3 regions of the Kineococcus lubricus genome follow, and region 2 is predicted to be linked to each of the others. Evidence: riboswitches for the same ligand, from Rfam matches in the RefSeq annotation. Region 2 holds a riboswitch; each other region holds the start of a gene.

Region 1 (9,985 bases), on a different contig from region 2:
CCCTGCACCGCGGTCCCCACCCCCACGAGCAGGCCCACGACGGCCAGCAGGACCAGCGGGACGGCCGCCCGGGTCAGCCGGTCGCCCCCACCCCCGGCACCGCCCCCGTCGCCGCTGACCAGGACGTGCAGGAGGGCGCGCACCAGGGGCAGCAGCGCGGCCAGCACGACGGCGGCCACGAACTGCGGGACCAGCGTCGCCAGCAGGTCCCGGGGCCCGGCGGCCCAGCAGGTGCCCCACGCCTGGCGGACCCAGCGCGGCAGCGCGGCCGGGCGCCGCCGGCCGCGCCGGCTCTCCACCCGCAGCGCCACCGGGTCGACCCGCTGCTGCGCGACCACACCCACCTCCGGCCACCCCGCGGTCCGCTCCGGTGCGTCCCGATCGGTGGACAGTACGTCACCGGCGGGGGGTGCGGGGCGGGTGCGGCACGATGGCCCCGTGGACGAGCGAGACACGACCGGGCGGCTGGTGCTCGCCGGAACCCCCATCGGCAACGTCGGGGACGCCACGCGCCGCCTCGTGGGCCTGCTCGAGACCGCCGACGTCGTCGCCGCCGAGGACACCCGCCGCCTGCACCGGCTCGCCTCGGCGCTGGAGGTCACCGTGGCCGGGAAGGTCCTCAGCTACCACGAGCACAACGAGGTCGCCCGCACCCCCGAGCTCCTCGACGCCGTGCGCGCCGGGGCGACCGTCGCGCTCGTCACCGACGCCGGGATGCCGTCGGTGTCCGACCCCGGGTACCGGCTCGTGCGCGGCTGCGTCGACGCCGGCCTGCCCGTGACGGTCGTCCCCGGCCCCTCCGCGGTGCTCACGGCCCTGGCCGTCTCCGGCCTGCCCTGCGACCGGTTCGCGTTCGAGGGGTTCGCCCCGCGCCGGCCGGGGGAGCGGACCCGCACCTTCACCGCCCTGGCCGGCGACGCCCGGACGCTGGTGTTCTTCGAGTCCCCGCACCGCACGGCCGCGACGCTCGCGGCGATGGCCGGGGCCTTCGGCGGCGACCGCCGCGCCGCGGTGTGCCGCGAGCTCACCAAGACGTACGAGGAGGTCGTGCGGGGGACCCTCGACGAGCTCGCCGCGTGGGCGGCCGCCGCCGAGGTCCGCGGCGAGGTCTGCCTCGTCGTCGAGGGGTCCACCCGTCCGCCCGAACCCCCCGCGACCGCCGACCTCGTCGCGCGGGTCCTGGAGCTGACCGCCGGCGGGGAACGCCTGAAGGACGCGGTCCGGGTCGTCGCGGGGAAGCACGACGTCCCGAACCGCGAGCTCTACGAGGCCGTCCTGGCCCAGCGCCGGGCGAACTGACCCCTCGCTCGAACCCCGCTCAGTGCTGGGTGGCCCCCTCCGCCCCGGCACCGGTGAGGCTGCGCACCTCCATCTGCGCGGCCCGCTTCTCGTTCCCGCGCTCCTTCCCGGTCACCGACCCCAGCCAGCCGAGGAAGAAGGCCAGCGGGATCGTGACCAGCCCCGGGTTCTCCAGCGGGAACCACGAGAAGTCGACCGAGGTGTCGCGGATCATCGACAGCGACGCCCCCGTCACCGGGTCCGTCTTGCCCGACACCACGGGGGAGGAGGCGATGAGGACGACGCAGGAGATCAGCCCGCCGTACATGCTCCACAGCGCACCGCGGGTCGTGAACCGGGGCCAGAACAGCGAGTACAGGATCGTCGGCAGGTTCGCGCTGGCCGCGACGGCGAACGCCAGCGCCACCAGGAACGCCACGTTCTGCCCGTTGGCGAAGATGCCCCCGACGATGGCGACGGCGCCGATGACCACGACCGTCCACCGCGCGACCCGCACCTCCGCCCCCGGCGCGGGGTTCCCGCGCTTGAGGACCGAGGCGTACACGTCGTGCGCGAAGGAGGCGCTGGCCGTGATCGCCAGCCCGGCCACGACGGCCAGGATCGTCGCGAACGCGACGGCGGCGATGACGCCCAGCAGGATCGTCCCGCCCAGCTCGAACGCCAGCAGCGGTGCGGCGGAGTTCACCTTCCCCGGCGCGGCCAGGATGGCCTCCTTGCCCACCAGCGCCCCGGCGCCGTACCCCAGGACCAGGGTGAACAGGTAGAAGAACCCGATGATCCAGATCGCCCACACCACGCTGCGCCGCGCCTCGCGCGAGGACGGCACCGTGTAGAAGCGCATCAGGACGTGCGGCAGCCCCGCGGTCCCCAGGACCAGGGCCAGCGACAGCGACAGGAAGTTCAGCTTCGAGACCTCCGTGGCGCCGTACTGCGCGCCCGGCCCCAGCAGCGCCTCACCGGCCGACCCCGGCGCGGCGACGGCCGCCCCCAGCAGGTCGGACAGGTTGAACCCGTAGCGGGCCAGCACCCACACCGTCATGGCCCCGGCGCCGGCCACCAGCAGGCACGCCTTGATGATCTGCACCCAGGTGGTGCCCTTCATCCCGCCCACCAGGACGTACAGGATCATCAGCGACCCCACGACGGCGATGACGACGTTCTGCCCCGCGGCCGAGTCGATCCCCAGCAGCAGCGCGACCAGCCCACCCGCCCCGGCCATCTGCGCCAGCAGGTAGAAGAACGAGACGGCCAGGGTCGAGACCGCCGCAGCCAGCCGCACCGGCCGCTCCCGCAGCCGGAAGCTCAGGACGTCGGCCATCGTGAACCGGCCGGTGTTGCGCAGCAGCTCGGCGACCAGCAGCAGCGCCACCAGCCAGGCCACGAGGAACCCGATGGAGTACAGGAAACCGTCGTAGCCGTAGACCGCGATCGCCCCGGCGATGCCGAGGAAGCTGGCCGCGGACAGGTAGTCGCCCGCGATGGCGATGCCGTTCTGCGGCCCCGTGAACGAACGGCCCCCGGCGTAGAAGTCGGCGGCGGTGCGGTTGTTCCGGCTGGCGCGCAGCACGACCGCCAGGGTGACCACCACGAACACCGTGAAGATGGCGATGTTGACGAGGGGTTCGCCGATGTCGGTCACCGCTGCACCCCCGTGTCGCGGGACGGGCCGTGGGCGTCGTGGGCGGGGTCCGGGGACAGGCCCCGCTCGACCTCCTGGCGCAGCGCCTCCGCGGCCGGGTCGAAGGTGCGGTTCGCCCAGCGCACGTAGACCGTGGTGATGACGAACGTGGACACGAACTGACCCAGCCCGAACAGCAGCCCGACGGTGATGTTCGTGCCGCCGAGCCGGGTGCTCATGAAGTCGTGGGCGTAGTCGGCGAGCAGGACGTAGACGGCGTACCAGACCAGGAACAGCGCGGCCAGCGGCAGGACGAACCGGCGGAAACGCCGCCGCAGCGCCTGGAACTCCGGGGACGACCGCGCCACCTCGTAGGGGTCCGGTGGGGTGTCGGGCATCGGTGACCTCCTCGTCAGCGTGCTCCGAGGCTAGCGCCGTCGCCGGTGCGCTTCCAGGGCACGCCCGGGGCCGGCGTGGCGCCCGCCCGGGGACCGCCCGCGCACCGCGCCGTCCCCGGCACCTGTCGGCGTCCCCGGGCGTTGAGCAGCCCGTGAGCGAGAACGAGTACCTGGCCGTGGTCAACGCCGGCGCCGGATCGGCGCGGGCCGACGCGGTCGAGGCCGTCGTGGGTGAGCTGGCCCGCGCCGGCGACGTGGAGCTGCGCCGCACCGGCAGCCTCGACGACCTGCGCGACGCCCTCCTGGGCGCCCGGGGACGCCGGCTGGTCGTCATGGGGGGCGACGGGTCCCTGCACGCCGCCCTGCAGCTGCTCTGGGACGCCGGCCGGACCCGGGACGTCGGCCCGCTGGGCATCGTCCCGCTCGGCACCGGCAACGACCTCGCCCGCTCGCTGCGGCTGCCGCTGGACCCCGTCGCCGCCGCCCGCGTCGTCACCACCGGACGCCCCCGCGGCCTGGAACTGCTCGTCGACTCCCGCGACCGCATCACCGTCAACACCGTGCACGCCGGGATCGGCGCCTCGGCGACGGCCAAGGCGCAGCGGCTGAAGAAGGGGCTGAAGGCGCTGGCCTACCCCGTCGGGGCGGCCTGGGCCGGGGTGAGCGCCGGCCGGGGTTTCCGGCTGCGGGTGGAGGTCGACGGCCGGGTCGTCAACCCCGGCCCCCGCCCGGTGCTCATGGTCGGCATCGGCATCGGCGGCACCATCGGCGGGGGAGCGCCCCTCGTACCCGGCGCCGACCCGCACGACGGGGTCGCCGACGTCGTCGTCAGCACCTCCACCGGCCCGCTGGCCCGGGTGGGGTTCGCCGCGGGCCTGCGCCGCGGCGTCCACGTCGAGCGGCAGGACGTCACCACCGCCACCGGCAAGGTCGTCGAGATCCACGCCGAGTCCGGCACGTTCCGGCTCAACTCCGACGGGGAGGTCACCGACCCCCAGACCTCCGAGCGGTTCGAGATGCACGCCGACGTCTGGAGCGTCGTCTGCCCCCGCTGACCCCCGGCGGCCGGGTGGGTCCCGGCTCGTGGCCCGGGCGCCCAGCGCCTGGACCACGAGCCGGACCGCGGGGCTGGGGTCAGCGGCGCATGACCCCGCGCGCGATGCGGTTGCCGATGACCTGACCCACCTGCACGATCACGATGATCGCGAACACGGCCACGTAGATGATCCCGTAGTCGTAGCGCTGCTTGCCGTACGTGATGGCGTAGTCGCCCAGCCCGCCGCCGCCGACGAGCCCGGCCTGCGCCGTCATGTCGACGATCCCGACGAAGATGAACGTGTACCCCAGCACCAGCGGGCCCAGCCCCTCGGGGATGACGACGCCCACGAGGATCGAGATCCGCGAGGCCCCGGCCGCCCGCGCCGCCTCCACGACCCCCGGGTCGACGTTCACCAGGGACTGCTCCACGATGCGGGACACCGCGAACGCCGCCGCCAGCGAGATCGCGAACGTCACCGCGGTCGTCCCGATCGTCGTGCCCACCGCCGCGATCTGCAGCGGGGTGATGGCGGCCAGGAAGATGACGAACGGGATGGGCCGCACCACGTTCACGACGAACCCCAGCAACCCGAACACGACCTTGCTGCCGAACAGGTTGCCCGGCCGCGTCGCGTACAGCGCCACCCCCAGGACGAGCCCGAGGACCCCCGAGCAGATCAGCGACACGACCGCCATGAGCAGCGTCTGCCAGATCGCGTCCCGGAAGACGTCGACGGTCTCCAGGAAACCGGTGAAGTCCATCAGGCCTCCTCGTCGGCGTGGATCCCGGCGGCCCGCAACGCCTCCAGCGCGGCGTCGACACCCCCGGTGAGTTCGTACGTCAGCGACCCCGTCCGGCGCTCGCGGATCTCCGAGACCCCGCCGTAGACGAGTTCGGCGGTCGTCCCGGTGTCCCGGAAGGCCGCGTCGACGCGCTGCTGCAGACCCGGCTCGTCGGTGATGCGCACGCTCACGAGCCGGCCCGGGTGGTGGGTGCGCAACCTCGCCAGGGTGTCCGCGGACGGCCGGTCGTGGGTGGCGCTGCGGACGAACCGCTGCGCGGCGGGGGTCCGCGGGTCGGAGAACACGTCGTAGGTGTCCCCGACCTCCACGACCCGCCCGTTCTCCATGACCGCGACCCGGTCGGCGATCTGCCGCACGGCCTCCATCTCGTGGGTGATGACGACGATCGTCACCCCGAGCTCGGCGTTGACGCGCCGCAGCAGCGACAGGACCTCGGTGGTGGTCTCGGGGTCCAGCGCGCTCGTGGCCTCGTCGGCCAGCAGCAGCGGCGGGTTCGTCGCCAGCGCGCGGGCGATGCCGACCCGCTGCTTCTGGCCGCCGGACAACTGCTCGGGGTAGGCGTGGGCGCGGTCGAGCAGGCCCACGAAGTCGAGCAGCTCGGCGGTGCGCCGGTCCCGCTCGGCCTTCGCCACGCCCGCCACCTTCAGCGGGTACGCCACGTTCCCGGCGACCGTCCGGGACCGGAACAGGTTGAACTGCTGGAAGATCATCCCGATCTTCGACCGGGCCGCGCGCAGTTCACCCTCGGACAGCCTCGTGAGGTCCTGACCGGCGACGACGACGCTGCCCGAGGTCGGTCTCTCCAGCGCGTTGAGCAGCCGGACGAGCGTGGACTTCCCGGCGCCGGAGTACCCGATGACCGCGAGGACCTCGCCCTGCTCGACCTGGAGGGAAACGGCGTCGACCGCCGCGACGGAGGACCCGTCGCGGCGGTCGAAGCGCTTGCTGACGTCGGTCAGCGTGATGAGGGCGGTCACTTGGCCGAGGCGGCCTTCGCGTCGGCTTCGACCTCCGCGGTCTCCGCCTGCAGGTCGGCGGCGGGCACGTCGCGGACGATCGCGCTCGGGTTGTCCTGCAGGAACACCTCCTGCACGGCCGGGTCGTGCCACAGCGCCGCCAGGTCCAGGTACGTCTGGTTGCCGGTGTCGGCCTTGCGGGCGGTGAAGATGTTGACGTAGGGCGCCGCCGCGGGGGAGGTGGCGTCGTCGTCGACGATGACGGAGTCCTCGGACAGCTTCGCCGCGGTGGCGAAGTTGTTGTTGACGATCGCGGCGGCCACGGAACCGGACTGCAGCGCGCTGGCGGTCTGGTCGGCGGCGACGGTGACGACCTCCACCTTGGAGGACTCGATGTCGTTCGTGGTGGAGAACGGGGTGCCGCCGTCCTTCAGCGTCACCAGGCCGGCCTGCTGCAGGACGAGCAGACCGCGCGCCTCGTTGATGGCGTCGTTGGGGATGGCGACCTTCGCGTCGGCGGGCAGTTCCTCGACGGACCCCGCGGTGAGGGAGTACAGCGGCAGCGGGTAGACGGCGGTCGCGCCGATGGGCTGCAGGTCGTCGTCGGCGGTCGCGTTGTAGTTCGCGAGGTACTGGATGTGCTGGAACTGGTTGAGGTCCAGCTCACCCTGCGACAGCGCCGGGTTGGGCAGCGTGTAGTCGGAGAAGTTGACCAGCTCGACGTCGACGTTGAACCGGGACTTCGCCAGTTCGCTGTACGTCGTCCAGTACGGCAGCGACTTGTCGGCGACACCGATCTTCACGGTCTTCGCCTCGCCGGCTCCGGCGGCGCTGGTGCTGGTGGAGTCGTCCCGGTTGCCCAGGACGAGGGCCACGACCACCACGGCGATGACGACGACGGCGGCGATGACGGCGTACAGCACGCCGCGGCGCTTGGGCTTGTCGGGCAGGGAGGGGGCAGTGGACACGGGGACACTCCGGGAGGTCGTACGGGCGGGCGCGCGGCTCGCAGGGCTCCCGTGATCGACCGGCGTCCGGCGATCCGCGCTTGCCGGACGGGTCCGTCCGGCCAGGTCCTCACCTGGGGCACCCCGCCGCGGAGGAGGGTTGCCGGACAGCAAGCCAGGGCTTACCGCTGTCACTCATGACCTGCCCCGAGCTTAACACCGGCTGTCCGACAGCGTGGACGGTTCCCGCCGGTCCGCCCCCGGCCGCGAGCGCCCCGGCCGGACCTCAGGCGCGCGCGGGGGGCAGGGCGTGGGGGAGGACGACGGCCTGCGCGGCGACGGTGACGCCCCCGGTCGTGGTCACCGACGGGCTGCCGTGCAGGACGTACCCGTCGGCCAGCGCCGCGCTCACCTTCTCGCAGAACGAGCGGTCGTCGGTGCCGGTCAGCAGCCGGTAGGCGAGCTTCTGCGGGACGTCCTCGGGGGTGGGGTCGCTCATGCGCCGAGGCTAGCCGGGCCCAGCCCGTCCCGGGCGGCGCGCAGGTCCAGGTACCCCAGGGCCGCGTCGGCCAGCGCGTCGGCCCGCCGCGCGGGAGCCCCCGGCGCCCAGCGCTTCTCGTCGTACGCGCGCGCCGCGCGGCCCAGCGCCCCCAGGCTGACCGCGAGCTCGCGGTCCAGCCGCCCGGCGAGCTCGGCGGGCGTGGGCGGCTCCGGGCGCAGCAACTCGCCGTCGCCGGCCCGCAGCTGCCCCAGGACCTCGTGGTCGGTGCCGTCCCCGACCGTCCAGAACAGCACCGGCCGCTCGACCAGGTGGTTCCACACCGGCGCCTGCGCGGACCGGAACGTCAGGGTCACCGGCCGGGTCGCCAGCCCGGAGGCGGCCAGCCAGTGCCCGGCGGCCGGCGGCTGGGTCAGGTGCGCGCAGTCGGCCTCGTCGGCGTTCGTCACCAGGGCCACCCGCACCGCCCCGGCGTCGTCGAGCACGTCCCGCCGCGGCCCCAGCAGGGCGCCGAACACCCACGCCTGCTCCACCCGCAACCGCACGATCCCGGCCGGCTGACGGCTCACGTGCGCGCAGCGGTCGGCGACCTCCTCCAGCGTCCGCACCGCGGTGGTCCACTTCACACCGGCCAGTGTGGCCGACCCCGGCGGGAGGTTGCGGGCCGGGCCGTGGCCGGGCCTAAGCTTCGCCGGTGGATTCGACCGAGCTCAGAGCCCTGCAGAAGCCGTTGAAGGACTCCTACCGGGAGGACCCCGCCAAGGCGCTGGTCCCGGCCCGGGCGGTGGCCGTCCTGGACGGGCAGTCCATCGGCGTCTCGGTCGACGGCTTCGCCGGGACGACCCGCGCCGGGCTGCACCCCGCCGCCGGCGGCGACGGCACCGAGGCCTGCTCGGCCGACATGCTCTGCGAGGCCGTGGCGGCCTGCGCCGGGGTGACGCTGCGCAGCGTGGCGACGGCCATGGGCGTCGAGCTGCGCAACGCCTCCGTGGCCGTGGACGCGCACTGGGACGCCCGCGGCACCCTCGGGGTCTCCCGGGAGGTCCCGATCGGGATCACCGACGTCACCATCACCTTCGACTTCACCTCCGACGCCGACGAGGCGACGGAGGCGAAGATGGTCTCCCTCGCCGAGCGGTACTGCGTCATCGCGCAGACGCTGCAGGTCCCGCCGAAGGTCACCGTCCAGCGGGCCTGACCCCCGCGCGGCCGGTGCGCGGCGGCGGGGGCCTCAGCGGCTCTCCTGCCGCCGCACCGCCGGCCGGCCGAACACCGCGACGACGGCGAAGCCGATCGCGAAGGCCAGCAGGACCCCGAGGTTCGCGTAGGCCCAGGCGCCCTCGCGGCCCCCGATCGGGCCCAGCAGGTAGCCCTGCCAGGTCAGCCAGCTCGCGTTCTGGTTGGTCACCAGGCCCCAGCCCACCACGGTGGCCGCGACCATCGTCGCCACCGGCAGCGCGCGCACCGAGCCGTAGCGGCCCCCGGCGTCGAGCAGCTCGGCCTCGGCGTACCCGCGGCGCCGGGTCGCCAGGTCGGCCAGGAAGATCCCCGCCCACGCCGCGATCGGCACGCCCAGGGTGATGAGGAACCCCTGGAACGGGGTGAGGAAGTCGGCGGAGAAGAACGCGATGTAGGTGGCGCCGGCGACCATGAGGGCGCCGTCGACGAGCACCGCCACGGGGCGGGGGACGCGCAGGCCCACGTTGAGCAGCGCCAGCCCCGAGGAGTAGATGTCCATGACGGCGCCGCCGACCAGGCCCAGGACGGCCACCACGACGAACGGCACGAGGAACCACGTCGGCAGGATCGTCGTCAGCGCCCCCACGGGGTCCTTGCCGACGAGCGCGCCCAGGTCGGGGTCCGAGCCCACGACGAGGGCGCCGAACACCAGCAGCACCGCCGGCCCGATCGAGCTGCCCAGGGTCGTCCAGAGCACCACCCCGCCGCTGGAGGCCTCCCGCGGCAGGTAGCGGGAGTAGTCGGCCGCGGCGTTGGCCCAGCCCAGGCCGAACCCGGTCATGACCATGGTGAAGGCGCCGACCACGGCCGCGGTGCCGCCGGCGGGGATCGCCCCCACCACCGCCAGGTCGACGGAGTGGGCGGCGAAGGCGATGTACGCCACCGTCAGGACCGCCGTCACGACCGTGATCCAGCGCTGCATCCGCATGATGACGCCGAACCCCAGGGTGCCGCCCAGGACGATCAGCGCCACGACCACGACGAGGGCCACGAGCTTCGTCCCCGTCCCGCCGCCGGCGCCGAGCCGGTCCAGGACGGTGGCCGTGGCCAGCACCGCGACGGCCGCCAGGGACGTCTCCCAGCCCAGGGTCAGCAGCCACGACACCAGCGACGGCAGCCGGTTGCCGTGGACCCCGAACGCGGCCCGCGACAACGTCATCGTCGGCGCCGACCCGCGCTTGCCGGCG
Region 2 (9,985 bases):
TCCGCGGGGCTCAAGGTGATCTGTTCCAGGGTCTCGGTCACGGTGCTCTCCCACGTCGGTGTCGGAATCCCCGTGAGGGGTGGTGTCGTCGAGCTTCCTGGTGTCCGGGCGGTCTGCGAGGGGTCCGGGGCTGTCAAGAACCGCGGTTCTTGCCCTAACGTGCAGGGATGGACGAAGACGTTCCCGCCGGGGCCGGCGGCGTCGGCGACCCCGTCACCCTGGGCCGCCGGGTGCGGCACCTGCGCACGGCCCGCGGTCGCACCCTGGACGACCTCGCCACGGCCGTCGGCAGTTCGGCGTCGCGGTTGTCGCTGCTGGAGAACGGCCGGCGCGAACCGAGGCTGTCGCTGCTCACCGCGCTGGCGCGCGAACTCGGTGTCCCGCTGACCGAGCTGCTGGACGCCGAACCCCCCAGCCGGCGCGCCGCCCTGGAGATCCGCCTGGAACACGCCCAGCGTTCCCCGCTCTACGCGTCCCTGGGGTTGCCGGCCGTGCGGCCGGGCAAGCGGGTGCAGCTCGAACTCCTCGAGGCCCTCGTCGGCCTGCACGACGAGCTCGTCCGCCGCGCCCACGAGCGGGCCGCCACCCCCGAGGAGGCCCGCAACGCCAACGTGGAGCTGCGCCGCACCATGCGCGCGCAGGACAACCACTTCGCCGACGTCGAGGACGCGGCCGCCGCGCTGCTCAAGGCCGTCGGGTACGCCGGGGGGCCGCTGTCCGAGCGGCACGTCGAGGCCCTCGCCGACCACCTGGGGTACCGGTTCGAGGTCGCCGAGGACCTGCCGCACTCCTCCCGGTCGGTCACCGACACCCGGCACCGCGTCGTCTACCTGCGGGCCGACGGCGGGAACCGGCGGCGGGCCGTCGCGCTGCAGGCCCTGGGCCACCTCGTCCTGGAGCACCGCGAGCCGGCGGGGTACCGGGAGTTCCTGCGCCAGCGCGTGGAGGTGAACTGCTTCGCCGCGGCCCTGCTGGTCCCGCGCCACGAGGTCGTGCGGCTGCTGTCGGCCGCCAAGCAGGCCAGGGACATCGCCGTGGAGGACGTGCGGGACGCGTTCAGCGTGTCCTACGAGACGGCGGCGCACCGGTTCACGAACGTCGCGACCCACGACCTGGGCCTGCCCGTGCACTTCATGCGGGTCCACGAGAGCGGCACGATCTCCAAGGCGTACGAGAACGACGGCGTCCTGTTCCCCGTCGACGCGACCGGCGCCATCGAGGGGCAGCCGGTGTGCCGGAACTGGACCGCCCGCACCGTGTTCGACCGGCCCCGCGGCGTGCCGTACCACCAGTACACCGACACCCCCAGCGGGACGTACTGGTGCACCTCGGCGGTCGACACCGACGCCACCGGGGAGTTCTCGGTGAGCGTCGGGGTCCCCTTCGCGCACGTGAAGTGGTTCCGGGGCCGGGAGACCACCGAGCGGTCCCGGTCGCGCTGCCCCGACCCCTCGTGCTGCCGGGTCCCGCCGCCGGAGCTGGCCGGCCGCTGGGCGGCCCACGCCCGGCCCGCGGCCCGGGCGCACTCGCACCTGCTGGCCGCGCTGCCCCCGGGCACCTACCCCGGGGTCGACGACACCGAGGTCTACCGGTTCCTGGAGCGGCACGCCCCCTGAGCGGCGGGAGTCACCCGACGGCCGCGCCGGTCCACGCGCCGGCCCACGCGCGGGTCGCGGCGACGTCGCGCTGCACCTGCTCCACGAGCTCGGCCGGGCCGGGGAACGCGAGCTGCGGACGCAGGTGGCGGTGCAGGGTCACGAGGACCTCGCGGTCGTACAGGTCCACGGCGACGTCGAGCAGGTGCGCCTCCAGCAGCCGCTCGCCGTCGGCGTAGTACGTGGGGCGGCGGCCGACGGACACGGCGGCGACGTGGACCGGGCCGTCGTGCGCGGGGTCGACCTGCACCGTCCCGGCCCACACCCCGTCCGCCGGGCCGGACCCGGTGAGGGTGACGTTCGCGGTGGGGAACCCCAGGAGCCTGCCGCGGGCGTCGCCGTGCTCGACGACGCCGCGGACCTCCACGGCGGGCACGGCGGGCACGGCGGCGCGGGGTCCGGGGACGGGCAGCGGCACGACGGCCACCTCCAGGGGTCGGGTCTCGGGTTCGGGGGGTCGGGTGCCGGCGGTCAGGAGCGGGGGGAGACGGGTTCGGCGGGCCGGGCCGGACGCGGGACGGCCGCGACGAGGGCCTTGCTGTACTCCGCGCGGGGCGCGGTGAGGACCTGGGCGACCGGCCCCTCCTCCACGACCCGCCCGTGCCGCAGCACGGTGACGGTGTCGGCGAACTGCCGCACGAGCGCGAGGTCGTGGGAGACGAACAGGTACGTCAGCCCCAGCCGCCGCTGCAGGTCCACGAGGACCTCGACGATGTCGGCCTGCACGCTCACGTCCAGGGCGGACGTCGGTTCGTCCAGGACGACGACGTCGGGGCGCAGCACCAGCGAGCGCGCGATCGCGACGCGCTGGCGCTGGCCGCCGGACAGCGCGGTGGGGCGTCGCCGCCACAGGGCGCGGTCCAGGCCGACGGCGCCCAGCGCCTCGGCCACCCGCCGGTCGCGCTCGGCGCGGTCCCCGACGCCGTACCGGTCCAGCGGTTCACGCACGACCGCGTCGAGCCGCCACGTCGGGTCCAGGGACGTGAACGGGTTCTGGTAGACGAGCTGCAGGTGGCGGCGGGTCTGCCGCAGCTCGGCGTGCGAGCGGCCCTGGACGGCCTCGCCGGCCACGAGGACCTGCCCGGCGTCGGGCTGCTCGAGCCCCAGCAGGACCCGCACGGCCGTCGTCTTGCCCGAGCCGGACTCGCCCACCAGGGCGTGCGTCGTCCCGGCCGGGACGGAGAACGACACGTCGTCCAGCGCCGTCGTCCCGCCCGGGAACGTCTTGGTGACCCCGCGCAGCTCCAGCCGCGCCGGGCCCGCGGCGCTCGGCGTCCCGCGGCGGTACCGGTCGGGGTTCAGGGCGGGCACGTCGGCGTGCAGGTCCCGGGCGTACCGCGAGCGCGGGGCCCCGAACACCTCGGCGGTGGGCCCGGCCTCCTCGACGCGGCCGTCGCGCAGCACGACGATCCGGTCGGTGCGCTCGGCGGCGATCGCCAGGTCGTGGGTGATGAGCAGCAACCCGATGCCGAGGTCGGTGCGCAGTTCGCCGAGCAGGTCCAGGACGCGGCGCTGGATCGTCACGTCGAGGGCGCTGGTGGGTTCGTCGGCCACCAGCAGCGCGGGGCGGGGCAGGACGGTGAGGCCGATGAGGACGCGCTGCAGCATCCCGCCGGACAGCTCGTGCGGGTAGGCGTCGTAGACGCGCTCGGGGTCGGGCAACCCGACGCGCTCGAAGACGTCCAGGACCAGCCGTCGGCGGACCCGGCGGTCCCGTTCCCCGGTGAGCGCGGCGGCCTCCTCGGCCTGGGAACCGATGCGGCGCACCGGGTTGAACGCGGTGGCGGGGTCCTGCGGGACGAAACCGATCGTGCGCCCGCGCAGCGGGCGGAACCGGCGTTCGGGCGTGCGCAGCACGTCGGTGCCCAGGACCTCGACGGTGCCGGTGGCCTCGGCGGTGTGCCGGGGCAGCAGCCGCAGGACGGCGCGGGCGGTGGTGGACTTGCCCGACCCGGACTCCCCGATGAGGGCCAGGCTGCCGCCGGGGGGGATCTCGAACGACACGTCGGACACGACCCGGGTGCCGTCGTAGGCGACCGACAGGTCCTGCACCCGCAGCAGGGGTTTGGTCACGGGAGGGCTCCTCAGGCGGTCCCGCGCAGCCAGCGGCTGACGCGGTTCACGGACAGGACGGTGGCGATGGTGACGGCCGCGGGTGCGTGCACCAGCCACGGGGCGGTCGGGTAGTCCTTGCCCGCCGAGACGAGCAGACCCCAGTCCGACGCCGGCGGCGGGTCGCCGTAGCCGAGGAACGCGAGCCCGGCGATGACGAGGATCGACAGCCCGAACTGCAGCACGGCCAGGGCCAGCACCGTGCGCGAGGCGTTGGGCAGCACGTGCCGCAGCAGCACGTGGGTGCGCGAACCCCCTTGCAGGAACGAGGCCTCCACGAACACCGACCGCCGGGTCCGCAGGACCTCCGAGCGCAGGACGCGGGCGAACACCGCGACGGCGGAGATCCCCGTGGCGATGGCCGCGTTGATCGTCTGGAAACCCAGGGAGCTGACGACGATGACGGCGAGCAGGAAGCTGGGGATAGCGAGCAGGACGTCGACCACGCGGGCCAGCACGACGTCCACCAGCCCTCCGAGGAACCCGGCGAGCAGGCCGACGAGGCCGCCGACGACGACGCCGATCCCGACCGCGACGAGCGCGCTGGTGACCGAGGACGCCGTGCCGTGCACGACGCGGGAGAACTCGTCCCGGCCGAGGTGGTCGGTGCCGAACCAGTGCGCCGCGCTCGGGGCGAGGAGCTTGTCCGCGCTCACGCCCTGCACGGGGTCCTGCTGGGTGAACAGGCCCGGGGCCAGCGCCCAGGCGAGCACGAGGGCCAGGACGGCGAAGGACAGGGCGACGGTCGGCGGGACCCGGTGCGCGGAGCGGCGGGTGATCGCCGGGAGCTGCGCCCGGGAGGCGGTGACGGTGCCGCTCACGCTGCGCTCAGCTCCTCGCGCGGGACGGTCACGGGGCGGGGGGTGCGGACGCGCGGGTCCAGCAGCGGGTACACGAGGTCGGCCACCAGGTTGACGAGGACGAACACGACGGCCGCCAGGGACACGACGGCCTGCAGGACGGGCAGGTCCTGCGTGGTCACCGAGGACTCCACGAGGCTGCCGATGCCGGCGCGGCCGAAGATCGTCTCGGTGATGAGGGCACCGCCCAGCAGTTCGCCGACCGTCAGGGCCAGCACGGTTACGACGGGCAGCGAGCTGGGCCGCAGCAGGTGCCGCAGCAGCAGGCGTCCCCGGCCCAGCCCCCGGGACCGCGCGACGGCGGCGTACTCCTGCCGCGACTCGTGGTCCAGGCCGGAGACGAGCACCTCGGCGAGCTGGGCGGAGACCGGGATCCCCAGGGCCACGGCGGCGAAGGCGGTGGCCCAGCCGGAGTCCGGTTCGATGATGCGGAACAGGCCCAGCTCCAGCGCGAAGACGTGGATGAGCACCAGGCCGATGACGAAGTTCGGCACCGACAGGAACAGCGAGGGCAGCGAGCGCAGCACGCCCTGCGCCGCGCGGGGCAGAACCTGGGTGCCGAGGGCGACGGCGGCGGCCAGCGCGACCGAGACGGCCAGCGCCCCGGCGGCCAGGACGAGGGTGGAGGGCAGCACCTCCGCGATCGACTCCGCGACCGGCCGGTTGCTGCGCAGCGACACCCCCAGGTCGCCGGTGACGAACCGCGACAACGACTCCCACAGCTGCACGAGCACGGGCTGGTCGAGCCCGTAGTAGCCGACGATGCGGGCGATCTCGTCCTCGGTGAACCCGTTCTCCGGGTTGCGCAGCGTGTTCGTGACCGGGTCGCCGGGCAGGACGCTGATGACGACGAACGTCGCGACGTAGGCGAGCAGGACGACGACGACGGCCTGGCCGACGCGGCGGGCCGCGAACCCCGGGTACCCGTGCACGGCTCAGCCCGCGAGGTGCGCGGTGTAGAGGTTGGCGTAGGCGACGCCGTTGTACGTGACGCCCTCCAGGTCGGAGCGGTGGGCGTAGATCCGCTGCACGATCTGCTCCAGGGGGACGAACAGCGCCTGTTCCAGGACGTACTGCTGGAGCTGGTCCACCGAGGTGGCGCGGGTGTCCGGGTCGACCGCGCCGGCCACGGCGTCGCGCAGCTGGTTCAGCGTCTGGTCGCGCTCGCCCGCGCCGAACCAGTCCTCGCCCTCGTCGGCGCTGGTGAGGATGCTCGCGACCGTGCCGACGTCGATGAAGCTGCGGGTGACCTCGTAGTTCGACAGCGACTTGTTGTTCGAGACGCGCTGGCCGTAGGTGACGACGTCGAAGGTCTGCAGGTCGACGGTGAACCCGACCTTCCCGAGCTGCTGGGCCACGAGCTCGTCGATCGCCTGCGACGTCACGAGGTAGGGGTTGGGGAACAGGGTGACGGCCAGCGGCTGACCGCCCTTGGACCGCTCGCCGTCGGCGCCGGCGACCCACCCGGCCCGGTCGAGCAGCTGCGCGGCCAGGTCGGCGTCGAAGGCGAACTCCGCGGAGTGGTCGCTCGCCTCGGGCACGTTGGACTGGATGAAGGACTCCGCCTTCTTCCAGTCGCCGGTGTAGACGGTGGACAGGATCTCGTCGCGGTCGACGGCGTGCTGGAAGGCCTGGCGGACCAGGACGTCGTCGAAGGGAGCGACGGAGGTGTTCAGCCGGTACCCGTGGGCGAAACCGAGGTAGCGCGGGGTCGCGACGGTGAACCCGGCGTCCTGCAGGCCGGACAGTTCCTGCGGGGTCGCGTTGAACACGACGTCGGCCTGGTTCGACCGCAGGCTCGCGGTCCGCAGCGAGGACTCCTTGACGATCTTGTACGTGATGGTGTCCAGGGCCGCGGCGTCGCTCTTGCCGAGGGCCTGCGGGCCCCAGGCGTAGTCGTCGCGCCGGGCGAGGACGACGTTGTCGCCCTCCTTCCAGCTCTCCACCGTGAACGGCCCGCTGCCGCTGAACTGCGAGAGGTCCGCCTGCCCCTCGGCCGGCAGCGCGATCGTCTTCGGCGACGTCAGGATGGACCCGTGGTACCCCAGCGTGGGGATGAAACCCAGGGTCGGTGCGCTGAACTCCACCACCACGGTCGAGGCGTCCGCCGCCGAGGCGGCCAGGTAGGTCTTGGGGAACAGGCCGATGGGGTTGACGCCCCGGTCGGCCTGACCCTTGGCCCAGTAGTCGAGGTTCGCGACCACGGCCGCGGCGTCCAGGGCGGTCCCGTCGGAGAACGTCACCCCGCTCCTGAGGTGCAGGGTGAACTCGGTGGCGTCCTGGTTCTGCTCCCACGACTCGGCCAGCCACGGCGTGACCTGCCCGTCGCCGTCGACGTACACGAGCTTGTCGGTGACGTGGCCCCAGACGTTCCCCTGGAAGCTGGAGATCGCGCTGTTGTTCGGGATCCAGGTGTCGCCGAGGGAGTCGATGAGGACGACGACGTCCCCGCCCCGCTGCGCCGCCCCGGACCCGGAGGCGTTCTCCGAACCCGACGCGCCGCCTCCGCAGGCGGTGAGGAAGGTGCCGACGGCCCCGGCGCCCAGGGCCGCGGACACGGCGCGGCGGGTGGGGCGGGGACCGGTGGTCCCGGGGGCTCCGGGGGTTCCGGTGGTGGTGCTGGGCATGGGGGCGTGGCTCCTCGGTCGTGCGGGTGGGACCGCACGGGGAGTTCCACCGGTGCGGTGCGGGGTTGCGCCGCGAACCGGCGGGGGACGGTCGCGGTGGTCGGTTCAGGGCAGCGGACAGAGTGCGCTGGACTGCCGGGACAGGTCGACGTGACGACGTGCTGTCAGGCGCACCGCGGATCGCACTGGATCTCCTCCATCGGTCCTGGCGGTAGCACCTTCCCGAAGGAGGTTGCTGCGGCGTCGTCGAGCCAGGTCTCTCAGCCGCTCTGGATGGTGGATCGAGATTGGCAGAGTTCCCCGCGCGCGTCAACGCCGGGGTTCGGGGTGTGCGATGGTGACGCCGTCCCCCCGCGCCCCCGTGTCCACCCCGGGTTCGAAGCGAACGGAGTTCCTCCCATGACCACCACCGAACTCGTCCCCACCCTCCTCAGCGGCCCGCTGGCCGAGCTGGACGCCGAGCTCCCCGGCGTCGTGGACCCGGGTTTCGCCGCCCACGAGGTCACCGACCGCTCCCGCCTGGACGCCCCCGCCGGCGTCCTCGCCGTCGTGCGCCCCCGCGACGTCGGGCAGGTCCAGACCGTCCTGCGGTGGGCCACCCGGCACCGCGTCCCGGTCGTCCCGCGCGGGGCGGGCACCGGGTTGTCCGGCGGGGCCGTCGGGGTCACCGGCGGGATCGTGCTGTCCACCGAACGGCTCGACCGGATCCTCGAGATCGCCCCCGCCGACCAGGTCGCCCGGGTGGAACCGGGCGTCCTGGGCGCCGACCTCGACGCCGCCCTGGCCCCCCTGGGCCTGCGGCACGCCCCGGACCCGGCGAGCTGGCGCATCTCCAGCATCGGCGGGAACGTCGCCACCAACGCCGGTGGGCTGCGTTGCGCGAAGTACGGCGTGACCCGGGAGTCGGTGCTGGCCCTGGACGTCGTCCTGGCCGACGGTTCGCTGATCTCGACCGGCCACCGCTCGATCAAGGGCGTCACCGGCCTGGACCTCGTGGGGTTGTTCACCGGGTCCGAGGGGACCCTCGGCGTGGTCGTGGGCATCACGATCCGGTTGCGCCCGCGACCGGTCGACGAGCGGACCCTCGCGACGTGGTTCGACTCGGTCGACGCGGCCGCTCAGGGGTTGCTGGCCCTCACCGCCGGCGCGGCCCGCCCGGCGGTCGTGGAACTCCTCGACGGCCCGACGCTGCGGGACATCGACGCCTTCTCCGGGACGACGCTGGCCGCGCACGGGCAGGCGCTGCTGCTGGTGCAGACCGACGGGCACGGTGCGCTGGCCGAGGCCGAGGAGATCGAGGCGGCGCTGGCCGGCGCCGGGGGCAGGGTGCGCCGGCTCGCCGGTGCGGAGGCGGAGTTCCACTGGGAGTTGCGCCGCAGCGGCCGGGGTCCGCTGGAGGACGTGCTGGCCGTGGGGGAGGACGTCGCGGTCCCGCTGTCCCGGATCGGGGAGTTCCACCGCGAGATCACCAGGATCGCTGCGGCGCACCGGGTCTCGGTGCGGGTCGTCGCGCACGCCGGGGACGGGAACTTCCACCCGCTCCTGCTCGCCGACGACGCCGCCGGCGCCGCCGAGCGCCTCGAGGCCGCCGCGGACGAGGTCGTCGCGACGGCCCTGCGCCTGGGCGGGACCATCAGCGGGGAGCACGGCATCGGCACCGCCAAGCGGCGCTGGCTGGCCGACGAGATCAGCCCGCGGGTGCGGGCCCTGCAGGCCGGCGTCAAGGCCGTCTTCGACCCGCTGGGCCTGCTGAACCCCGGCAAGGCCCTGTGATCCGGGACCCGGGCGGGGATTGACAACCGGCTCGGGGCCACGCGACAGTGATCGGGCAACCCATCAAGAGCGGCTGAGAGACCTGGCTCCGCGACGCCGCAGCAACCCCCCGTGCGAATGGGTGCGGGTGCTTCCGCCGGGAACGATGGAGGATCGATGCAGCACCGCACGTCCCGTGCCGCCCCGTGCCGCTCCGGGGGTCGCTCCCACGCGTGCGGACGGGGCGTGGTGGACCTGCGCCGTCGTTCCAGCACCGCCCGTCGCTGAGGCCCGACCCGGCCTCCCTGCCCACCGAACCCCGGAGCACCCCCATGCCCGTCCCGCCCGACACCGGCGACCCGAAGTTCACCGCCGACGCCCACCCCGACCGCCTCGTCAGCACCGCCCGGCCGGCGCAGGACCTCGACCGCGACGGCCTCGTCGTCGACCGCGACGACACCTCGATCCGCGCCTTCCTGCCGGACGTGCGCGACCACGACGGCAGCAGGACCGAGTGGGGCGACGCCGTCCGCGTCCCCGTCGGCGCCGAGCCGGGGCGGGTGACCGCGTGACCCTCGTCCAGGACGGCGCGGCGCTCGACCCCGAACCGCTCAGCGGCCCCCACCTGCTGTCCCGCCGGGCCCGGGACGTGCTGCCGGCCGTGGGTTTCGGCCCGCGCCCCACCCGCCCGGTCGAGGGGACCATCGGCCTGCACGGGGGCGTCCCCGGTGCCGCGGCCCTGCCGCTGCACGGGCTGTCCCGCGCCTTCGCCGAGGAACTGGCCGACCCGGCCGCCCCGTCGCTGCGCTACTCGGTGCCGCTGGGGTTGCCGGAGCTGCGGGAGTGGATCGCCGGCGACGAGGGCACCGACCCCCAGCGCGTCGCCGTCACCAACGGCGCGCTGCACGCCCTGGCGCTGGTCTTCGACGCGCTCGTGGACCCGGGCGACGTCGTGCTCGTCGAGAACCCCACGTACCCG
Region 3 (9,985 bases), on a different contig from region 2:
ATCTGCGACGACCTGTGGGACCGGTGGGAGGACGTCGAGGCCAACTTCGCCCGGTTCGCCCGCTGGGCCCCGCACGCCGGGCCGGCCGGCTGGCCCGACGGCGACATGCTGCCGCTGGGACGCATCGGGATCCGCGCCGAGCGCGGTGAACCCCGGCACGACCGGCTCACCCCGGCCGAGCGGGTCACCCTCATGACGCTGTGGGTGATCGCCCGCTCGCCGCTCATGATCGGCGGCGACCTGCCGAGCTCGGACCCGGCGACGGTCGCGCTGTTCACCAACGCCGACGTGCTCGCCGTGCTCGACTCGACCGGCAACCGGGAGGTGTTCCGCGAGGGACCGCTCGTCCTGTGGACCTCGCGGGCGGGGGAGACGGGCTACGTCGCGGCCTTCAACCTCGGGGACGAACCGCTGGCGGTCGCCCTCGACAGCCGGAACGTCGACCTTCCCGCGACGTTGGGCACGGTCGAGGAGCTGTGGACGGGGGAGCGGGTCGAGACGCTGCCCGTGACGGTGCAGGAGGACGCCACCCGCGGTGTCGCCCCCGGCAGCACCGCGGTCCCGGTGGTCCTGGAACCCCACGGCGCGGTGCTGCTCCGCCACACCCCCTGACCGCGAGGGTCGGATCGTCGGCCCCACGCTCCCGATGATCGGAAGCGGAGGGCCGACGATCCGAACCCCGCAGGCACCTCAGGTGTAGAGCGTGAACTCCGGGTGGGCCCCGGTCAGGAAGTGGTTCCCGACCTCCCGGGCCTTGTACTGCACCGGGTCGTGCAGCGTGTGGGTCCGCACGTTGCGCCAGAACCGGTCGAAGCCGTACTTGTTCGCCGACGCGCGGGCGCCGGTCACCTCGTAGATCGCCGAGGTCGCCTCGACCGCCAGGTCGGAGGAGACGACCTTCAGCGCCGCGATCTCCTCGGCGACCTCGCCGCGCTCGGCCCACGTCAGGTCCGCGCCGCGCTCGTGCGCCTGCGACAGGGACTCGCCCACGCTGCGGCCCAGCGCCTCCGCCGCCCGCAGCCGCGCCACCAGGCGCCCGTAGGTCGCCAGGACGTACGGGTCCTCCACGGCCTTCTCCACGTCCGACAGCAGCCACGGCCGCGACGTCGTGCGCGTGTACTCCGAGGCCGCCTCCAGCGCGCCGCGCGTCACCCCGAGGTAGAAGTGCCCGAACGCCGCCTGGATCGCGGGCGTGACGAGCGAGCCGAAGGCCCCGCTCGTCGAGGCCGACCCCAGGATGGCGTCCGGGGCGATGCGCACGTCGTCGTAGCGGACCGACCCCGACGCCGACAGCCGCTGGCCCAGGTTGTCCCAGTCGCCGTTCTTCACGAACCCGGGCGTCTCGCGCGGCACCAGGACCAGCAGGTCCCGCCCGTCGTCGGTGACCCCGCCGACCAGGGTGACGTCCCCGACGCTGGCGCCGGTCGAGAAGTTCTTCGTGCCGCTCAGGACCCAGCCGTCCCCGTCCCGCGTCAGCCGCAGGTCCGGGTCGACCGGGTTCACCGAGTCGCCCCACAGCCACTGCTGCTCGGCCGAGGGCACGCCCCAGCGGGCGCGGCCGGCGTCGTCGGCCACCCACACGAGGTTGTGGGCGTTGACGTAGTGGTAGGCGATGAGCTGCGCGATCGACCCGTCGGTGCGGGCGATCTCGCGCACGACCTCCAGCGCCACCGACCACGGCAGCCCCGCGCCGCCGACCGACGCCGGGTGCAGGACGGCCGGGAGCCCGGCCTTGCGCAGCAGCTCGGCCTCGGTGAAGGGCTCGGCGTTGGCGCGGTCGCGGTCCAGCGCGTCGAGGGCGAGGTGGTTCGCGACGTCGCGGGCGGCGTCGAGGACCTGGTCACGGGTGGTCATGGTTCTCCTCACACCCACCCGTTCGCGGGCGGGAAGACGTCGAGCAGGGCGTGCCGTCCCAGGTGCTGCAGCTTGGAGCGGCGGGGGTCGTGCAGCGTGTGGGTCCGGGCGTTGCGCCAGTGCCGGTCCAGGTTCAGCGGCCTGGCCGCCGCGCGGGTCCCCACCAGGGCGAACACGTCCGAGGACACCGACACGGCCGCGGTGTCGGCCGCGGCGCGGGCGGCGGCCACGGCCAGCGACGCCTCGCCGGCCGACTCCTCGGTGAGGTCGGCGCGGGCGGCGTCGATCGCTGCGCCCGCCTCGCGCAGCAGGGCGTGCGCGGCGCGGGTGCGCAGCACCAGGTCCCCGAACTCCTGGATCACCAGCGGGTCCTGCGCGGCGCTGGGCGCGCCGAACTCCGGCCACGGCCGGGCGACGGTCCGCACGAGCTCGGCGCCGTCGCGCAGCGCGGCCCGGGCGATCCCGACGTCGATGGCGGCGTGCAGGAAGTTGCCGAACGCGCCGAACGTCTCGGCCTGCTCGAACACCCGCCACACCGGCAGCACGCGCTCGGCCTCGACGAGCACGTCCTCGAACCGGACGGTCCCGGACCCGGTGGTCCGCTGCCCCATGCCGATCCAGTCGTCCTCGACGGTGACGCCCGGGTGCGAGGCCTCGATCCACGCGGCCACGTTGCGGCCGGCGGGGTCCTCGCTGCGGTCGGTGGCGTAGATCGGGATCCACGGCGCGAACGGCGTCCCGGTCCCGTAGTGCTTCACCCCGTCCACGAGGTAGCGGCCGTCGGGCTGCCGCTCGAAGCGGATGTCGTACTCCCAGGCCGTCTTCGAGCCGCGCTCGGACAGCGCGTTGGCGAAGTGCCGGCCCGCCAGGACCTCCCCGTAGAAGAACCGCTGCTGCTCCGGGGTCCCCACGTGGTGGACGACGTCGACGAAGAAGTAGTGGTTCTGCGGGATCTGCCCGACGCTGGAGTCGCCCGCGGCGAGCTCGACGAACACGTCCCCGAGGTCGCGGGCGCCCAGCCCGGCGCCGCCGAAGGCGCGCGGGACCGTCAGCCCCAGCAACCCCGACTGCGCCAGCGCGGCGACCTCGGCGTGCGGCAGGCGACGCTCGGCGTCCCGCTCGGCGTCGCCCTTGGCCAGCTCCGCGCCGAACTGCCGCGCGACGGCCAGCGCCTCGGCGGCGTCGGCGATGACGTGCGCGGTCACCGCGAGACCCGCCGGTAGCGCGCGGCCGGGTGGTCGTCGCGGACGTGGACCTGACCCTTGCCGTAGATCGTCTCGCGCAGGGTCTCGCCCTCGTACTCCGTCGGGTACACCCCGCGGCGCTGCAGCTCGGGGACGATGAACTCGACGACGTCCTCGAACGTGCCCGGCGTGATGGCGTACGCGCAGTTGAAGCCGTCGACGTCACCGACCTCCATCCACCGCTGCAGCTCGTCCACGACGGTGGCGGGCGAACCCACGACCACCGCGCCCATCCCGCCGATGCCGACCCAGTTCGCGATGTCGCGCGGGGTCCACCGCCGGTCCGGGTCGGCCGAGGAGAACGCGTCCACGGCGCTGCGGATCGCCTGCGTCTCGGAGTGCTCCAGCGGCTCGTCCGGCGGGTACGTCGACAGGTCCAGACCGCTCCAGCCCGCGTACAGGGCCAGGGCTCCGTCGTAGCTGACGTGCTGGGCGTAGTCCCGGTACTTCGCCTGCGCCTCCTCGTCGGTGGCGCCGGTGACGATGGTGACCAGGGTGAACACCTTGATGCTGCGCGGGTCGCGGCCGGCCGCGGCCGTCTGCGCGCGCAGCCGGTCCACCCACGGGCGCATGACCTCCGGCCGGGTGGCGGTGTTGAAGACCGCCTCGCCGTGCTTGGCGGCGAAGGCGATCCCGCGCGGGGAGGCGCCGGCCTGGAAGATGACCGGGGTGCGCTGCGGGGACGGCGCGGTCAGCCCGATGCCGGGGACGTCGAAGAAGCGGCCGTGGTGCTCGATCGGGTGCACCTTGGCGGGATCGGTGAACACCCCCGCCTCGGCGTCGCGGACGACGGCGTCGTCCTCCCAGGAGCCCTCCCACAGCTTGTAGACGACCTCCATGAACTCCTCGCCGAGCTCGTAGCGGTCGTCGTGCGAGATCTGCGTCGACAGCCCCAGGTTCTTCGCCGCCGACTCCAGGTAGGAGGTGACGACGTTCCAGCCGACCCGGCCGTTCGTGTAGTGGTCCAGCGTCGCCATCTTGCGGGCGAAGGAGTACGGCTGCTCGTAGGTCAGCGAGACGGTGACGCCGAACCCGAGGTGCTCGGTGACCGCGCCCATCGCCGAGACCGCCAGCAGCGGGTCCCCGACCGGCACCTGCGTCGACTCGCGCAGCGCCGTCTCCGGGCCGCCCTTGTAGACGTCGTAGATCCCCAGGACGTCGGCGATGAACAGCGAGTCGAACTTGCCGCGCTCGAGCAGCTTCGCGAGCTCGGTCCAGTACCGGATGTCGTCGAACCGGTGCGACTGGTCGTCCGGGTGCCGCCACAGACCGGGGGACTGGTGCCCCACGCAGGTCATGTCGAACGCGTTGAGGTGCACTCTGCGGGCCTCGGTCACGGGGTTCCCTCCAACTTCCTGGACATCACTTGACGGCCCCGGCGGACAGACCGCCGACGAGCCACTTCTGGGCCACCACCGCGAGCACGTACATCGGGACGATCCCGACGAGCGAGGCGGCGGCCTGCTGGCCGAACTGCACGGTGCGGTCGCCCTGGAACAGCGACAGGCCGACCGGCAGGGTCTGGCTGGACGTGCTCTGCGAGAACGACACCGCGAACAGGAACTCGTTGTACGACAGGAACAGGCAGATCAGCAGCGCCGCGACCAGTCCCGGGGCCAGCAGCGGCAGCACGATCCGCCGCAGCCCGCCGGTCGTCGACAACCCGTCGACCCAGCCGGCCTCCTCGATCTCGATCGGGATGCGGCGCACGAAACCGTCCAGCAGCCACACCGCGACCGGGACGTTGGCGAGCCCGTTGACCAGGACCAGGCCGAGCGCGGAGTTCGTCAGGTCCGCCTGCTTCAGCAGGTAGTACAGCGGCAGCACCGCGACGATCGGCGGTGCGCAGTAGCTGGCCAGCAGCACCGTCTGCAGCCGTTCCCCGCGCACCCCCGCGCGGGCCGTCACGTACGCGGCGGGCACCGCGATGAGCGAGGTCAGGACCGTCGCGCCGATCGCGACGACCCACGAGTTCGCCAGCATCGTCGACAGCGGCACCGTAGCGAACGCCTTCGAGAAGTTCGACCACACGAACACGCTCGGCAGCCAGCCGCCGTTGGCGATGTCGTCGACGCTGCGCAGCGACAGGGAGACGAGGAACAGCAGCGGCAGCAGCGCGACGAACGCGACGGCGGCCAGGACCACGCGCACCCCGGCGCGGTGCAGCGCCCCCGCGCTCACTGGTCGGCCTTCACGGCGCGCGCCCGCAGCAGCGTGACGACCGTGGTCAGGACCCCCACGACGAGGCCGAACACCAGGGTCTCGGCCGCCGCCGTGCCGATCTCGTAGCTGCCGCGCATGCCCGTCCGGAAGATCTCGAAGCTGCTGACGATGGTGGACACCCCCGGCCCGCCCTGGGTCACGACCGTCACCAGGTCGAACACCTTCAACCCGATGACGAGTTCGAGCAGCAGCACCGAGAACACGTTCGGGGCGATCACCGGCCACACCACGTTCGTGAACCCGCGCAGCGCGCCGGCCCCGTCCAGGGCCGCGGCCTCGCGCAGCTCCTCCGGGACGCCCAGCAGGGCGGCGAACACCAGCAGGGTCACCAGCGGCGTCCACTGCCACACGTGCATGACGACCAGCGCGGAGAACGCCCCCGCGCTGTCGCCCAGCGGGTTGGCCCCCGGGAACCCGAGGGCGGAGAACAACCCGCCGAACGCCCCGCCGACCGGGGCGAGCATGAGCTTCCACGCCACCCCGACCATCACCGGCGGGGTGACCAGCGGGAGCAGCAGGATCGTCCCCACGACGCCGAAGCGCGTCCCGCGGGCGTGCAGCAGCAGCGCCAGGACCACCCCCAGGGCCGTCGCCGCCAGGGCCGCGACCACGGCGAACACGACCGAGCGGACCAGGGACCCGGCGAAGGCCAGGGACTCCCACGCCGCCACGAGGTTGTCGGTGCCGGTGAACCGCTGCAGCGGCCGGGCCAGGGAGGACTTGGTGACCGCCAGCGCCACGACGAACACCGTGGGGTAGACGAGCATGAGCGCCAGCCCGGCCAGGCTCGGTGCCGCCAGCCACGTCGAGACGTGCCCGGGCCGGTGCCGCCCCGGGACCGTCCGCCGTCCGGCCCCCCGGCCGCGCTGGCGCGGCAGGGTCCCCCGGTCGTCGAGGAGCTGGGTCATCCGAGGGCCTTCTGCCAGTTCTCCGCGGCCTTGTCGAGCGCGGCCTGCGGCTCGGTCTCGCCCTGGATCGCGAGCGCGAGCTGGTCCACGAGGTCCTGCAGCGCCTTGGGCGCCCCCTGCTCCTTGGGCCAGACCAGCGGCTCGCCGTCCAGGCCCTCGCGGATGACGTCGGTCGCCTTCCCCGCCGCCGCGGCGTACTCGGCGGAGTCCAGGACGCTCTTGCGGGCCGGGTCGATGCCCGACCCGCCGGTGGACGACAGCAGGAAGTTCTGCTCCTCGGCGGTGGCCCACTTCACGAAGGCGGCGGCCACGTCCTGCTGCTTGCCCGCCGTGGAGACCCCCAGGCCGAAGCCGGAGTCCAGCGCCGTGCGCGGGGTCGTGTTCTTCCCCCCGACCGGCAGCGTCACGACGCCCCACTTGTCGACGATCTTCGAGCTGGCCGGGTCCTGGGCCTTCAGGCCGAGGTCGGTCCAGGTGTCGAGCATGGCGCCCTGACCGGCGAGGAAGGCGGAGTTGGCCTGGTCGAACCCGGTCTGCAGCGGGGTCGGCAGCGCGTGCGGGGAGACGTCGATGAGGTGCTGCAGGGCCGCCAGCCCCTCCTCGCCGGCGAACGCGGGCTTGCCGTCGCCGTCCACGAGCGTGCCGCCGTACCCGGCGAGGCGGTTGATGAAGGAGCAGCCCAGGATCATCGGCACCTGCTGGGCCTCGACGATGGCGCCGTAGACGCTGCCGCCGGAGTCCTGGGTGATCTTGGCGGCGGCCGCGTCGTACTCGTCCCACGTCGTGGGCGGCTGCACGCCGTACTGCTCGAAGACCTCGGCGTTGTAGTAGAGGACGTGCGTGTCGCCGTCGAAGGGCAGGCCGTAGCGCTTGCCGTCGAGCAGCGTGTAGGGGTCGTAGATCGACGGCAGGAAGTCGTCGGTGGCGATGTCGGTGTTCGCGCCGATCCAGTCGGTCAGGTCCACCAGCGCGTCGGCCGCGACCAGCTCGCCGAGGCCGAAGTAGAAGTAGTCGAAGACGTCGAACTCGCCGTCGCCGCCCTGGACGTCCAGGATCTGCTTGCTCGTCAGCTGGTCGTAGGGGATCGCGGTGACCTCCAGCTTCCCGCCGAACTCCTGCTCGAACTTCTTGCCCAGCAGGTCGGTGAAGGCGAGCACGTGGGGCTGGTTGACCATGAGCTTGAGCGTCTTGCCCTTGAGGTCGACGGCCTCCTCGGCGGCCAGGCCCGCTCCGGCGGACCCCTCCCCGCAGGCCGCGAGGGAACCGGTGGCGGCGAGGGCGCCGACGCCGAGGGCGCCGGACAGGACACGACGGCGCGAGGCGAGCAGACGCTGCGTGCTCGAGGGCGTGGGGGTGCTGCGGGGCGCGGACATGGGTGTGCTCCGTGGGGTGGGCGGACGTTCGTCGTCCGTCGGGGGGTGCGCGCGGGAGGCGGCGCGCTCGCCTGAGGACTCGGGGGAGGTGGCGCGGGTCGGTCAGACCGCGCGCGACGTCCCCCGGCGCATCGACCCGCCGCGCAGACAGGCCATCGAGGCCGTGCGCGCGAGGTCGACGTGGTAGCGCCGGGTGAGCTGGGTACAGCTGTCCACTGCGAGTCCTCCATCGCCCCTGGCGGGAGCACCTGCCGCTCGCGCGGTGGTTGCTGTGGCGTCAACGAGCCAGGTCTCTCGGCCACTCTGGATGGTGTTGATCCGAATGTAGCGGACACGGGGTCCCGCTGGCGATGGAACGCCCCGACGAGTGCGCAGGGTCACCTCGAGGGGGCTGTGCGACACTGGGCGAGGCCGAGCGTTCCCCACACCGGGCGCCCGGTCCGCCGTCGAGACCGCCGCCCAGCGCGCGGGTCCCGGGCAGCGCCGCGGTCTGGTGGAAGGACCTCGCAGGCGCCCCGGCCCGTTCACCGGACGACGACGACGGTGGCTCCGGGGGGAGCACGCGTCGCGCGACCTCTCCGGTGCACCGAGGACTTCCGTCGGGCGCGGGTCGACCCGCCCGGCGATTCCGACCAGGACGCCCGGGCGTCCGCGGGGTTGACCGGTGGAGCGGGCGCTGCGGGCGATGCGGAGCACCCCGTGACGACGACCCCCGAAGAGACCCCCGACAACGACGGCACGACGACCGGCGCGACGACGCGGCCGCGCCGCCGCCGCGCCGCCAGCCGGCCCGCCGGCCCGCCCGCGCACGTCGATCCGGGAGCCGTGGCACCGGCTCCCGCCGAGCCGGTCGCGCAGACCGTGGCGGTTCCGGCCGAACCCGAACCCGCGCCCGCCCCGGAGCCCGAACCCGCTCCGGAGGCGGTCGCTGCCGAGCCGGTCGTCGAGCCGGTCGCCGAGCCGGTCGCCGAGCCGGTCGCCGCGCCGCGTCGCCGCGCCCGCCGCGCGACCCGCACCGTGACCACCCCCGAGCCGGCCCCGGCCGTCGAGGAGGTGGCGGCCCCCACCCCCGAGCCGGCACCGGAGCCCGCGGTCGAGGCCGCGCCGGAGCCCGCGCCCGCCGCGGTCGAAGCCGTCGAGCCCGTCGCGCCGACCCGGCGTCGCCGCGCCCGCAAGGTCGCCGCGCCCGCCGCCGAGGTCGCCGAGCCGGTGACCGCACCCGAGGCCGAGGTGGCCGCCGAGGTGCAGGAGTCGAGCGGTCCGGTCACGGTGCCGGACGCGGCCGCGCAGGCCGCCGAGGACGCCCCCGTCGAGGAGGTCCCGGTCGAGGCGTCCGCCGAGCCCGCCTCCGAGCCCGCGCCGGCCGACGGCACCGACCTCATGGACGACCCGGTGCTGGTCCGCGCCGCCGGGCTGGCCCGCCGCGGCCGCCGCCGCGCCCCGGCGGCCGAGCCCGCCGAGGACTCCTTCTCCGACGCCGCCGCCCGCGCGACGGCGTTGTTCTTCCAGGCGCCCGCCGCCGAGACGCCCACCCGTCGCCGCCGCGCCTCGGCCCCGGCCGGCCCGCCGCCCGCGCAGACCGGGTTCGAGGAGGAGCGCGAGGACGAGCGCGAGGAGCTCGGCCCGGAGGGCCTGGACGACACCGACCTGACCGACCTCGAGGCGGACGACCAGGACGACCGGGGCGAGGACGACACCGCCGAGGACGAGGCCCGGGACGAGGACGGCGCCACCCCGCGCCGCCGTCGCCGCCGCGGGGGCCGGGGCCGGCGCAGCCGGGGCCGCGACGCCGACGACTCCGACGACGCCGACGACTCCGACGAGGCCCAGGACGACTCCGCCGAGGATGCCGGGCAGCGCGACGACTCCGACGACGAGGGGGCCGACGACGCGGGCGAGGAGCCCGACGACGCCGAGGAGTCCTCCGGCTCCTCGCGCCGCCGTCGTCGCCGTCGTCGCCGCGGCGGGTCCGGGGACGTGGAGGAGACCTCCTCCGACGACCCGCCGAACACCGTCACCCGGGTCCGCGAACCGCGCCGTCCCCGGGGGACCGGCGAGGACGAGATCACCGCGCTGCGCGGCTCCACGCGCCTGGAGGCCAAGAAGCAGCGCCGCCGGGAGGGCCGGGAGGCCGGCCGCAAGCGGGCCATCCTCACCGAGGCCGAGTTCCTGGCCCGGCGCGAGTCGGTCGAGCGCGTCATGGTCGTGCGCCAGCGGGCCGACACCACGCAGATCGGCGTCCTGGAGGACGGGATCCTCGTCGAGCACTACGGCGCCAAGCAGACCCAGACGACGATGGTCGGCAACGTCTACCTCGGCCGCGTGCAGAACGTGCTGCCCAGCATGGAGGCCGCGTTCGTCGACGTGGGCAAGGGGCGCAACG

What was found. Region 2 has a riboswitch for S-adenosylmethionine ahead of ACRYRX_RS15885 (putative leader peptide). Riboswitches for the same ligand answer to the same signal wherever they lie in the genome.
Region 1: it holds a riboswitch for S-adenosylmethionine, as region 2 does, so the genes downstream of both, ACRYRX_RS08095 (MetQ/NlpA family ABC transporter substrate-binding protein) here and ACRYRX_RS15885 (putative leader peptide) in region 2, are expected to answer to the same signal.
Region 3: it holds a riboswitch for S-adenosylmethionine, as region 2 does, so the genes downstream of both, ACRYRX_RS13960 (ABC transporter substrate-binding protein) here and ACRYRX_RS15885 (putative leader peptide) in region 2, are expected to answer to the same signal.

The regions. Positions count from the first base shown of each region.
Region 1 covers NZ_JBJLSK010000008.1:104,650-114,634, reverse strand. Annotated here, with positions in the region: gene ACRYRX_RS08130 (ABC transporter ATP-binding protein) at 1-344, opposite strand, end outside; gene rsmI (16S rRNA (cytidine(1402)-2'-O)-methyltransferase) at 439-1,299, shown strand; gene ACRYRX_RS08120 (solute symporter family protein) at 1,319-2,938, opposite strand; gene ACRYRX_RS08115 (DUF485 domain-containing protein) at 2,935-3,315, opposite strand; gene ACRYRX_RS08110 (diacylglycerol/lipid kinase family protein) at 3,468-4,370, shown strand; gene ACRYRX_RS08105 (methionine ABC transporter permease) at 4,450-5,115, opposite strand; gene ACRYRX_RS08100 (methionine ABC transporter ATP-binding protein) at 5,115-6,134, opposite strand; gene ACRYRX_RS08095 (MetQ/NlpA family ABC transporter substrate-binding protein) at 6,131-7,081, opposite strand; SAM riboswitch class IV at 7,153-7,263, opposite strand; gene ACRYRX_RS08090 (DUF1737 domain-containing protein) at 7,347-7,559, opposite strand; gene ACRYRX_RS08085 (DUF7711 family protein) at 7,556-8,185, opposite strand; gene ACRYRX_RS08080 (OsmC family protein) at 8,254-8,757, shown strand; gene ACRYRX_RS08075 (purine-cytosine permease family protein) at 8,791-9,985, opposite strand, start outside.
Region 2 covers NZ_JBJLSK010000020.1:36,865-46,849, reverse strand. Annotated here, with positions in the region: gene aceA (isocitrate lyase) at 1-41, opposite strand, end outside; gene ACRYRX_RS15915 (helix-turn-helix domain-containing protein) at 168-1,616, shown strand; gene ACRYRX_RS15910 (riboflavin kinase) at 1,627-2,073, opposite strand; gene ACRYRX_RS15905 (dipeptide ABC transporter ATP-binding protein) at 2,127-3,728, opposite strand; gene ACRYRX_RS15900 (ABC transporter permease) at 3,740-4,588, opposite strand; gene ACRYRX_RS15895 (ABC transporter permease) at 4,585-5,559, opposite strand; gene ACRYRX_RS15890 (ABC transporter substrate-binding protein) at 5,563-7,254, opposite strand; gene ACRYRX_RS15885 (putative leader peptide) at 7,360-7,428, opposite strand; SAM riboswitch class I at 7,448-7,534, opposite strand; gene ACRYRX_RS15880 (FAD-binding oxidoreductase) at 7,654-9,027, shown strand; SAM riboswitch class I at 9,085-9,179, shown strand; partial or broken gene ACRYRX_RS15875 (sulfurtransferase) at 9,483-9,578, shown strand; gene ACRYRX_RS15870 (aminotransferase-like domain-containing protein) at 9,575-9,985, shown strand, end outside.
Region 3 covers NZ_JBJLSK010000016.1:104,645-114,629, reverse strand. Annotated here, with positions in the region: gene ACRYRX_RS13990 (alpha-galactosidase) at 1-612, shown strand, start outside; gene ACRYRX_RS13985 (acyl-CoA dehydrogenase family protein) at 691-1,854, opposite strand; gene ACRYRX_RS13980 (SfnB family sulfur acquisition oxidoreductase) at 1,863-3,059, opposite strand; gene ACRYRX_RS13975 (LLM class flavin-dependent oxidoreductase) at 3,056-4,435, opposite strand; gene ACRYRX_RS13970 (carbohydrate ABC transporter permease) at 4,461-5,279, opposite strand; gene ACRYRX_RS13965 (carbohydrate ABC transporter permease) at 5,276-6,229, opposite strand; gene ACRYRX_RS13960 (ABC transporter substrate-binding protein) at 6,226-7,602, opposite strand; SAM riboswitch class I at 7,826-7,916, opposite strand; gene ACRYRX_RS13955 (Rne/Rng family ribonuclease) at 8,302-9,985, shown strand, end outside.